Regions from separate parts of the Streptomyces sp. NPDC051567 genome, predicted to be linked through region 3. Evidence: riboswitches for the same ligand, from Rfam matches in the RefSeq annotation. Region 3 holds a riboswitch; each other region holds the start of a gene.
What was found. A riboswitch is a leader RNA that binds a small molecule or an ion and turns the genes downstream of it on or off. The one in region 3 is predicted to bind cyclic di-AMP.
Positions count from the first base shown of each region.

Region 1 (3,168 bases), on a different contig from region 3:
ATCGCCGACGAGGTGCAGACCGGCCTCGGCCGCACCGGGGACTTCTACGCCTACCAGCACGAACCGGGCGTGGAGCCGGACCTGGTGTGCGTGGCCAAGGCGCTGTCGGGCGGCTACGTGCCGGTCGGCGCGACCCTGGGCAAGGACTGGATCTTCAAGAAGGTCTACTCCTCCATGGACCGGGTCCTCGTCCACTCCGCCAGCTTCGGTTCCAACGCGCAGGCGATGGCGGCCGGGCTGGCGGTGCTCTCGGTCATGGAGGACGAGGAACTGGTGGCGGGCGCCCGCGCCAAGGGCGAGCTGCTGCGCGGGCGGCTGGCGGCGCTGGTGGACGAGTACGAGCTGCTGCACGAGGTGCGGGGGCGCGGCCTGATGATCGGCATCGAGTTCGGCAGACCGTCCTCCCTGGGACTGCGCGGACGCTGGTCGATGCTGCAGGCGGCCCGCAAGGGCCTGTTCGCGCAGATGGTCGTGGCGCCCCTGCTCCACAAGCACCGCATCCTCACCCAGGTCTCCGGCGACCACCTGGAAGTCATCAAGCTGATCCCGCCGCTGGTCCTGGACGAGGCGGACATCGACCGGTTCGTCGGCGCCTTCCGTGAGGTCATGGACGAGGCGCACGGCGGGTCCGCCCTGATGTGGGAGTTCGGCAGGACGCTGGTGAAGCAGGCCGTCGGCAACCGCTGACGGTCCTGCGGCGGCCTGCCGCGCCCGCCTCAGCGGAGCAGCCGGTCCCGGAGCCGGCCGAGGGTCCCGGGCGTGAGCCCGAGCCCCTCGGCCAGGTAGTTCCCGACCCCGCCCCAGCGCCCGTCGACGGCCTCGAAGGCCGCGGCCAGGTACTCGGTCCGGGCGTCGAAGAGCGGGGCGAGCAACGCCTTGACCTCGGGGTCGCGGGCCCCGACCGGTTCGCCGCCGCGGCGCAGGCGGTAGCGGCGGTGCGGGGCGTTCGACTCCAGGTAGTCCGCCATGACGGCCCCGCGCTCGACGCCCAGCGCGAGCAGGGTGACGGCGACCGACAGCCCGGCCCGGTCCTTGCCCGCGGCGCAGTGCATCAGGGCCGGGACGCTGTCCTCGGCGAGGGCGCGCAGCACCCGGCCGTGTTCGGCGGTGCGGCGCTCGACCATGGTGCGGTACGAGTTGGACATCCGCGCGGCGGCCCTGCCCTCGCCCAGCAGGGGGCGGAGCTGTTCGACGCCGCCCTCGTGGACCGTCCTCCAGAAATCGCCCGCGTCGGCCGGGTCCGAGAGCGGGATGTTGACGTTCCGTACGCCGGGCAGCGCGATGTCCGGCCCCTCCACGGCGTGGTCGGTGTGGTTGCGGAAGTCGAAGACGGTGTGCAGGCCGAGCGAGCTCAGGAACGCCGTTCCGGTTTCCGTGGCGTGCGCCAGATGCCCGCTGCGGAAGAGGAGCCCCGGCCCGACCTCGCGCCCGTCCGTGGTCGGCAGACCTCCCAGGTCGCGGAAGTTGCGCACCCCGGTCAGCTCCGGATCGGGCTCCGGCGTCGGAAGGTTCGGCGGTGCCGGAGGTATCTGCTGGGCCATGGAGCTTCTCCCTATCGTCATCGTCGCAGGGTGTCCGAATTGCATTGATTGGCGCCGAGTTGCCGTATGAGGAGGCGAGATCGGACGCCTCCCCGTGAGCCAGATCATACGGTGACCGTGAGTGTCTGATCACGAAATCCGAATAGCCCGCCCGGGGCGGCTGTTGGCGGTGGGGAATGGACGGAGGGTGACGGGAATTCCGGCAGTCCCTCCTTTCTGTGATTCCGTCAGGGAATTCGCGGCTTGTTCCGTGCGGTCGGCCTGGATTACCTTCGCGACGATCCGGGCGGACCGCCTCGTCCTGCCGCCGCCCGGAAACCGCATCCGACTATTCACGTACGCGGCAGGAGCGGGGGAACCAGGAAGGCGCTGTTCCGGATCTCCGCACCGGGATGGCTCGGGGTGAAGCCGGTCATGTGCCGCACATGAACGGCCGGACATCTCCCGTCCGAACCCGACAGCTCACCTCGCAGGCGTCGGAGAGGAATCCGCCATGCCCGCAAAGGGTAAGCACCGCCGTCCCAGGTCCCTTTCGATAACGCGTGGTCTCGCTTACGCCGGAACCGGGGGCGCGGCTCTCGCGCTGCCGCTGACGGGCGCCTCCGGGGCGCACGCGGCCGGAGCCCCGGCCCCGGCCTCCGCTCCCGTCGCGGCGCACGCCCCCGGCGCGGTTCTCGGCGCGGTACCCGGGCGGGCCGTGGAGGTTCCGGTGGCGCCCGCGGCCGCCGCGCCGACCGTGTACACCGTCGTGCCGGGGGACCACCTCTCCAAGATCGCGGCGGAGCGCGGGCAGACCGGTGGCTGGCAGCGGCTGTACGCGGACAACCGCGAGGCCGTCGGCGCCGACCCGTCGCTGATCCACCCGGGCCTGAGGCTGACGCTCGGCGGCAAGGCGAAGCCCGTGGCTCCCGTCCCGGCTCCTGCCTCCGCTCCCGTTCCTGTCCCGGTTCCGGCCCCCGCAGCTCCGGCCGAGAGCCCGGAACCCGGTTCCGGTTCTGCGTCCGGTACCGGCGCCGCCGCTGGTCACGGAGCCCGTCCGGGGTCGGGTTCCGGTTCTGCCGTCAGGCCCTCCACCAAGCCTCCGGTCGCCGACGAGGACACCTCCACCGGAGGCACGGCCGGGGAGTCCGGTCCCGCCACCGGGCCGGGCGCCTCCACGGGTTCCGGTTTCGTCGCCCCGGTCGGCGGCCGGGTCTCCACGCCGTACCGGGCCGGGGGCGCCGCGTGGTCCTCCGGTTACCACACGGGAGTCGACTTCACCGCGAGCTCCGGCACCACCGTCAAGGCGGTCGGCGCGGGCACCGTGGTCTCGGCCGGCTGGGGCGGCGCGTACGGCAACGAGGTCGTCGTCCGGCACGCGGACGGCCGCTACTCCCAGTACGCCCACCTCTCCGTGCTCTCCGTCTCGACCGGCCAGAGCGTCACCACCGGCCAGCGGATCGGCCTCTCCGGCTCCACCGGCAACTCGACCGGCCCGCACCTCCACTTCGAGATCCGCACGGGCCCGTCCTACGGCTCGGACATCGACCCGCTGGGCTACCTCCGCTCGAAGGGCGCGAACATCTGAGCCGCCGCCGCCCGTGCGCCGGGTCCCACCCGTACGTATTCCTCACCTGCACCGTGGTGT
Region 1 is NZ_JBITDK010000012.1:32,863-36,030, reverse strand. It holds gene ACIA5F_RS15790 (aspartate aminotransferase family protein) at 1-687, shown strand, start outside; gene ACIA5F_RS15785 (tyrosine-protein phosphatase) at 717-1,541, opposite strand; cyclic di-AMP (ydaO/yuaA leader) riboswitch at 1,857-2,030, shown strand; gene ACIA5F_RS15780 (peptidoglycan DD-metalloendopeptidase family protein) at 2,035-3,108, shown strand.
Region 1: another riboswitch for cyclic di-AMP. It lies ahead of ACIA5F_RS15780 (peptidoglycan DD-metalloendopeptidase family protein); the one in region 3 lies ahead of ACIA5F_RS20860 (M23 family metallopeptidase).

Region 2 (3,168 bases), on a different contig from region 3:
ATCTCGGCGGCCGAGCGGGACTGGCCCTCGAACTCGTACTTGCCGTCCTTGTAGAACTCGGACGCGGCGACGTCGAGCGCGAGCGCGATGTCCTTGCCCGGGGCGTAACCGGCTTCCTTGACGGCCTCAAGGATGAGGTCCAGGGCGGCACGGTTGGAGTCCAGGTTCGGGGCGAAGCCGCCCTCGTCGCCGAGGCCGGTGGACAGGCCCTTGCGCTTCAGGACGGACTTGAGGGTGTGGTAGACCTCGGCACCCCAGCGCAGCGCCTCGGAGAAGGACTCCGCGCCGATCGGGGCGATCATGAACTCCTGGATGTCCACGTTGGAGTCGGCGTGCGACCCACCGTTGAGGATGTTCATCATCGGAACGGGCAGCAGGTGCGCGTTCGGGCCGCCGAGGTAGCGGAAGAGCGGGAGGTCCGAGGCCTCGGACGCGGCGTGCGCGACGGCGAGGGAGACGCCGAGGATGGCGTTGGCGCCGAGCGAGCCCTTGTTGTCGGTGGCGTCCAGGTCGACCATGGCCTGGTCGATCAGGCGCTGCTCGGTGGCGTCGTAGCCGACGAGCTCCGGGCCGATCTGCTCGATGACGGCGAGGACGGCCTTCTCGACACCCTTGCCCATGTAACGGTTGGGGTCACCGTCACGGAGCTCGACGGCCTCGAAGGCACCGGTGGAGGCGCCGGACGGAACGGCAGCACGGCCGGTGCTGCCATCGTCGAGGCCCACCTCGACCTCGACCGTGGGGTTGCCTCGGGAGTCCAGGATTTCCCGGGCTACGACGACGTCGATGGACGGCACGAGCATCTCCTTCTGGGATGTGACGCGGGGTGTGCGGTGGCGTGTCAGGCCGTGGGATGGCCTTGCCGCCTAGAGCCTAACCGGCTCCGGGCACTCGGTCGGCCGACTGCCCGGGTCCTGGGACGAAAAAGGGCCCGAATACCCCTCTTCCAGGACATAGGGCCCTTGATCCGTCGCCGTGGAACCCGTGCCCGACGGCCGTGCTCGCCGGGCCCGCCGCCGGGTGCGGGGACCGCCGCGAACGCCGCCGCCCGGCGCGTGCGGTGACGCGCCGGGCGGCGGAATTCTGCGGGGCGCGAACACGCCCGGGGCTGCTGCCGGGAGCGGGCGCGCCCGCTCCCGCGGCGGTCACCGCGGGAGGGGGGTGCGCGCCCGCGGCGGCTGCCGCGAGGGGGGTCAGCTGAGCTTGAGCTTCTGGCCCGGGAAGATCAGGTCGGCGTCCGCGACGATGTCCTTGTTCAGCTCGTAGAGCTTCTCCCAGCCGCCGGTGAAGCCGTTGGCCTGGGCGATGGTGCCGAGGGTGTCGCCGGAGCGGACCTCGTACGAGCCGACGCCGGTGCGGGGCGACTCGGTCTTCGGCGCGGTCTTCGGGGTGGCCGGGGCCGGGGTCTTCGCGCCGGCGACCGGGGTGCGCTTGGTCTCCTGCTTGGGCGCGGCCTTCGACTCGGTCTTCTTGGACTCGGTCTTCTTCTGCTCGGTCTTCGGCTTGGCCGGAGCCGGGGTCTGCGCGCCGCCACCGGTGTAGGCGGAGTTGGACAGGCCCACGCCACAGGACGGCCAGGCGCCCTTGCCCTGGCCCTTGAGGACCTTCTCGGCGATGGCTATCTGCTGGGCCTTCGACGCCTGGTGGGCCTGCGCGGCGTAGGTCTTGCCACCGAAGGCGGCCCAGGTGGAGGACGAGAACTGCAGGCCGCCGTAGTAGCCGTTGCGGGTGTTGATGGACCAGTTGCCGCCGGACTCGCACTGCGCGACGCGGTCCCACTCGGAGGCGGTGGCGGCGGTGGCGGTGGTGGCGGTCATCAGGGGGGCCGCGACGGCGACACCGGCGACACCGGCGAGCGTGACGATGCGGGTGGCCTTGGAGGCGCGGCGGTGCTTGCCCTTGCCGGAAAGCAGCATGAAGTTTCTCCTCACCGACGCCTTCGAGGTGAGCTGTCGGGTTCGGGCGGATGAGTTGCCCGGCCGCGCGACTGGCGCGCTGCTTAACCCCAAGCCGGTCCCCACCGTCTCTCGACGGCCGTTCCCGGCGCCTACCTTGGTTCCCCCGCTCCTGCCTTCGGCGCTTGACGCGACGACTGTTACCTCCGGCCGCCGGCAGGATTCGGCGATGCGGTCGAAGGAGCCCACGGTGGTGGGCGATTCAGAAGGTAGACAGGTCTCTCCCCGATGTTCAACGAGCGCCATCGGGGAGAAACAGCCCTTACTTGCGCTCTCCGTGAGGACGTTTGCGCAGGTGAGGGCGGGGTTTCCGGAAGCTCCGGGGCGGGACACACCAGTTGACCGGAAGAGACACATGTCTCACTTACGGAAAACCGACATTCACCCGATTCCGGATGTCCGAAGTGCCGTTATTTACCGTTTAGATCCAGATTTTGGCCGGGCTTGATCAGATCGGCGTTCCCTCCGATGACCTGCTCGTTGGCCGCGTAGAGCTCGTTCCAGCCGCCCTTGAGCCCCCTGGCGTCCGCGATGGCCGTCAGGCTGTCGCCCGCCTTCACCTGGTACGTGGGCCCCGACGCGGCGTCAGGGGCGCCGGGCGCCTCGTCGGCCGCCGGGCCGCGGTGCTTGCCGCTGCCCTCGGCCGGGAGCGTGGCATCGGCCGGGGCGCCGGGGACGGCGGGGACGGACGGGGTGCCCGGGACGGACGGGGTGGTGGGTGTGCCCGGGGTGGCGGGGGCGGTGGGGTCCAGGGAGCCGCCCGGCACCGGCGGTGCGGTCGGGTCCGCGGGCAGGCCCGGGGCGGTGGGGTCCGGGGAGGGGGCCGGGACGCCCGGGAGCGTGGGGGAGGTCGTCGGCGCGTCCGGCTCGGGCATGACGGGCAGTCCGCTGTCCGGCGCGAGGGGACCCTCGGGGACCGGGAACTGGGCGCCCGGGGTCGGGGCCCCGAAGTCCGTGGACGGCGTACCGGAACCGGTGGTGGGCACGGCGTGGTCCGGCCGGGTGGGGCTGGGGGCGACGGGGCCGGAGCCGCCGGGCAGCCCCGGGTCCACGTCCGCCGCGGGGCCCTGGGCGCTGAGCCCTGCCCGCGCCCCGCACTCCTGCCAGACCTGCGGCCCCTGCGCGGCCAGCACCCGTTCGGCGACGGCTATCTGCTGGGAGCGGCTGGCGAGGTCGGGGCGCTCGGCGAAGTCGCGCCCGCCGGCGCCGTGCC
Region 2 is NZ_JBITDK010000028.1:8,162-11,329, forward strand. It holds gene eno (phosphopyruvate hydratase) at 1-803, opposite strand, end outside; gene ACIA5F_RS25045 (transglycosylase family protein) at 1,194-1,916, opposite strand; cyclic di-AMP (ydaO/yuaA leader) riboswitch at 1,920-2,089, opposite strand; gene ACIA5F_RS25050 (transglycosylase family protein) at 2,366-3,168, opposite strand, start outside.
Region 2: another riboswitch for cyclic di-AMP. It lies ahead of ACIA5F_RS25045 (transglycosylase family protein); the one in region 3 lies ahead of ACIA5F_RS20860 (M23 family metallopeptidase).

Region 3 (3,168 bases):
GCCACACAGGCGCCCGCGTGGCGCCGCGTGGTGACGAACCCCTCGGACTCCAGCGTCCGCAGCGCCTCGCGGACCGGGACGCGCGAGACCCCGTACCGGCGGGCCAGCGCCTCCTCGGTCAGCCTGCCGCCCGGACCGAAGAACCCGGAGACGATGTCGTCGCGGATCGCTGTGCATACCGTGTGCGCGGGAATACGCAAGACCGGACCTCCGCCTCTTCACGACTTCCGCCGCCATTGACGGGTGACGGAATTGCCGCACACCCGCCATTGACGCGTGTGCTGCGACCCTATGGCAACACACCCGCATTTCCGAGAGCGGCCGGAGACGACGGCCGGAAATACGGAACGGCGCACGAACACGACGACCCCGGCTCGGGGAGCCGGGGTCGTCGGTGGAACGGGGGCGCGGGTCAGATGTTGACGCCGTGCGAGCGCAGGTACGCGAGCGGGTTGATGTCCGAGCCGTACTGGGCGCTGGTGCGGGCCTCGAAGTGCAGGTGCACGCCGCTGGAGTTGCCGGTGTTGCCCGCCAGGCCGATCTGCTGGCCCGCGAAGACCTGCTGGCCGGCGGAGACGCTCAGCCGGGACATGTGGCCGTACTGGGTGTAGGTGCCGTCGTTGTGCTTGATGATGACGTTGTTGCCGTACGCGCCGCCGTCACCCGACTCGACGACGACGCCCGCGCCGACCGCCCGGATCACGGTGCCCAGGTCGGCGTGGAAGTCGATGCCGGTGTGGCTGCCGGAGGACCACATGCTGCCGCCCGCCCCGTACTGGGTGCTGACGTACGAGCCGGCGATCGGGGAGACGAAGGTGTTGGCGCGCTTGCGCTCGGCCTCGCGCTCGGCGCGCTCCTTGGCGTCGCGCTCGGCCTTGGCCTTGACCTCGGCGAGCTGCCGGGCCTCGGCGGCCTGCTGCTTCGCGTCCGCCTCGGCCTGCGCCCTGAGGGCGTCGGCCTGCGCCGTGAAGGCGGCCGTCTCGGCGGCGTACTGCTGGGACGCGGCCTGGCTCTCGATCTCGCCCGCGAGGTCCTCGGCGACGACGACGGCGTTGAGGCCGGTGTCCTGGATCTTGTGGTCGGTGTCCGCGGCGAAGGCCGGAGCGGCAAGAGTGCCGACGACGCCCGTGGTGGCGAGGGCGGCTATACCGGCATAACCGGCGGTCTTGCGGCTCAGACGGCTGGAACCACGGTGCTTACCGGCGACACGACTGCTGCCAAACGCCATGAAGGGATTGATCCTTTCCTTCCTTCTCGCCTACCGGGTTAGCTGACGGGTTCGGAGCAGGAAGGTCTCCTACGGACCTCCTCTTGCGAGGCGGTCCGATTCACCCCAGGGACTGATGTGGGTCCCCGGCTCCCCAGGCTCGCGCCTGACGGGGACTCGGCGATCGCTGCCCGGTGCCGCCGGTGCGGCGGGCACAAATGACGGACAGCACGGCTGACGCTAGGCGGATCATCAGCCGATCGCCAAACACGCGAGCCTTTTTGTTGCGTACGTCACATCACATACGAGCAACGTCCCCACCAAACAGGCAAAGAGGGCCCCGGCGGACAATCCGTCGGAGCCCTCCCGCCCGGCCGTCCGGCCGGGCCGCCCGGTTCAGTTGGTGACGACCGTCACGTCACCGATCCCGAGGGCCCGCACGGGCTCCTCGATCAGCGCCGCGTCGCCCACCAGGACCGTGACCAGCCGGTCCACGGGGAAGGCGTTCACGACCGCCGACGTCGCCTCCACCGTGCCGGTCCCGGCCAGCCGCGCGTACAACTGCGCCTGGTAGTCGTCCGGCAGCTCCTGCTCGACCTGGTCCGCGAGGGTGCCCGCGACGGAGGCCGCCGTCTCGAACTTCAGCGGGGCCACGCCCACCAGGTTCTGCACCGCCACGTCCCGCTCGGCGTCGGTCAGGCCCTCCTGGGCGAGGGTGCGCAGCACCTTCCAGAGGTCCTCCAGCGCCGGGCCGGTGTGGGGGGTGTCCACCGAGCCGCTGATGGCGAGCATCGAGGCGCCCTTGCCGTCGGCGGTGGAGCGCAGCACCTGGCCGAAGGCGCGCACGCCGTACGTGTACCCCTTCTCCTCGCGCAGCACCTTGTCCAGACGGGAGGTCAGGGTGCCGCCCAGGCAGTACGTGCCGAGCACCTGCGGGGCCCAGACCCGGTCGTGCCGGTCCGCCCCGATCCGGCCGATCAGCAGCTGCGTCTGGACCGCGCCGGGCCGGTCGACGACGACCACCCGGCCGGTGTCGTCCGCCGTGATCGGCGGGACCGGCCGCGGCTCGGCGGTGTCGCCGGTCCAGGTGGACAGGGTGTCCGCGAGGACGGCGTCCAGGTCGATGCCGGTCAGGTCGCCGACGACCACCGCGGTGGCCGTGGCGGGGCGCACGTGGGCCTCGTAGAAGGCGCGCACGGCCCCGGAGTCGACGCGGGCCACCGTCTCCTCGGTGCCCTGGCGCGGGCGGGAGATCCGCAGGGAGGCCGGGAAGAGTTCCTTGGAGAGCTCCTTGGCGGCGCGGCGCTGCGGGTTGGCCAGCTCGTGCGGGATCTCGTCGAGCCGGTTGCGCACCAGCCGGTCGACCTCGGAGTCGGCGAAGGCGGGGGCGCGCAGCGCCTCGGCGAGCAGGCCCAGCGCCTTGTGCAGGCGGGAGGCCGGGACCTCCAGGGAGACCCGGATGCCGGGGTGGTCGGCGTGTGCGTCGAGCGTGGCGCCGCAGCGCTCCAGCTCGGCCGCGAACTCCTCGGCGGAGTGCTTGTCGGTGCCCTCGAACAGCGCGCGGGCCATGAGGGTCGCCACCCCGTCCAGGCCCTCGGGCTCGGCGTCCAGCGGGGCGGCGAGGTTGATCTCGACCGCCACCACCTGCTGGCCCGGCCGGTGACAGCGCAGCAGGGTCAGGCCGTTGGACAGCGTGCCCCGCTCGGGGGCCGGGAAGGCCCACGGCTGCGGTGCGCCCGCCTGCGGGCGCGGGTGGAAGGTCATCGTGACGGCTGCGGTGTCGGTCACTGCTCCGCCCCCTCGTTCTCGTCGTTCCCTGCGTGATCGGCGTGATCGGCGTGATCGTCGGCCCCGTCGGCCCCGGTGTCCGGCAGCGGCTCGTACACGAGCACCGCGCGGTTGTCCGGGCGCAGCCGGGCCGCGGCCACGGCCTGCACCTCCTCGGCGGTGATGTCGAGGAC
Region 3 is NZ_JBITDK010000019.1:33,366-36,533, forward strand. It holds gene ACIA5F_RS20855 (GntR family transcriptional regulator) at 1-200, opposite strand, end outside; gene ACIA5F_RS20860 (M23 family metallopeptidase) at 413-1,228, opposite strand; cyclic di-AMP (ydaO/yuaA leader) riboswitch at 1,241-1,400, opposite strand; gene ACIA5F_RS20865 (M16 family metallopeptidase) at 1,604-2,995, opposite strand; gene ACIA5F_RS20870 (M16 family metallopeptidase) at 2,992-3,168, opposite strand, start outside.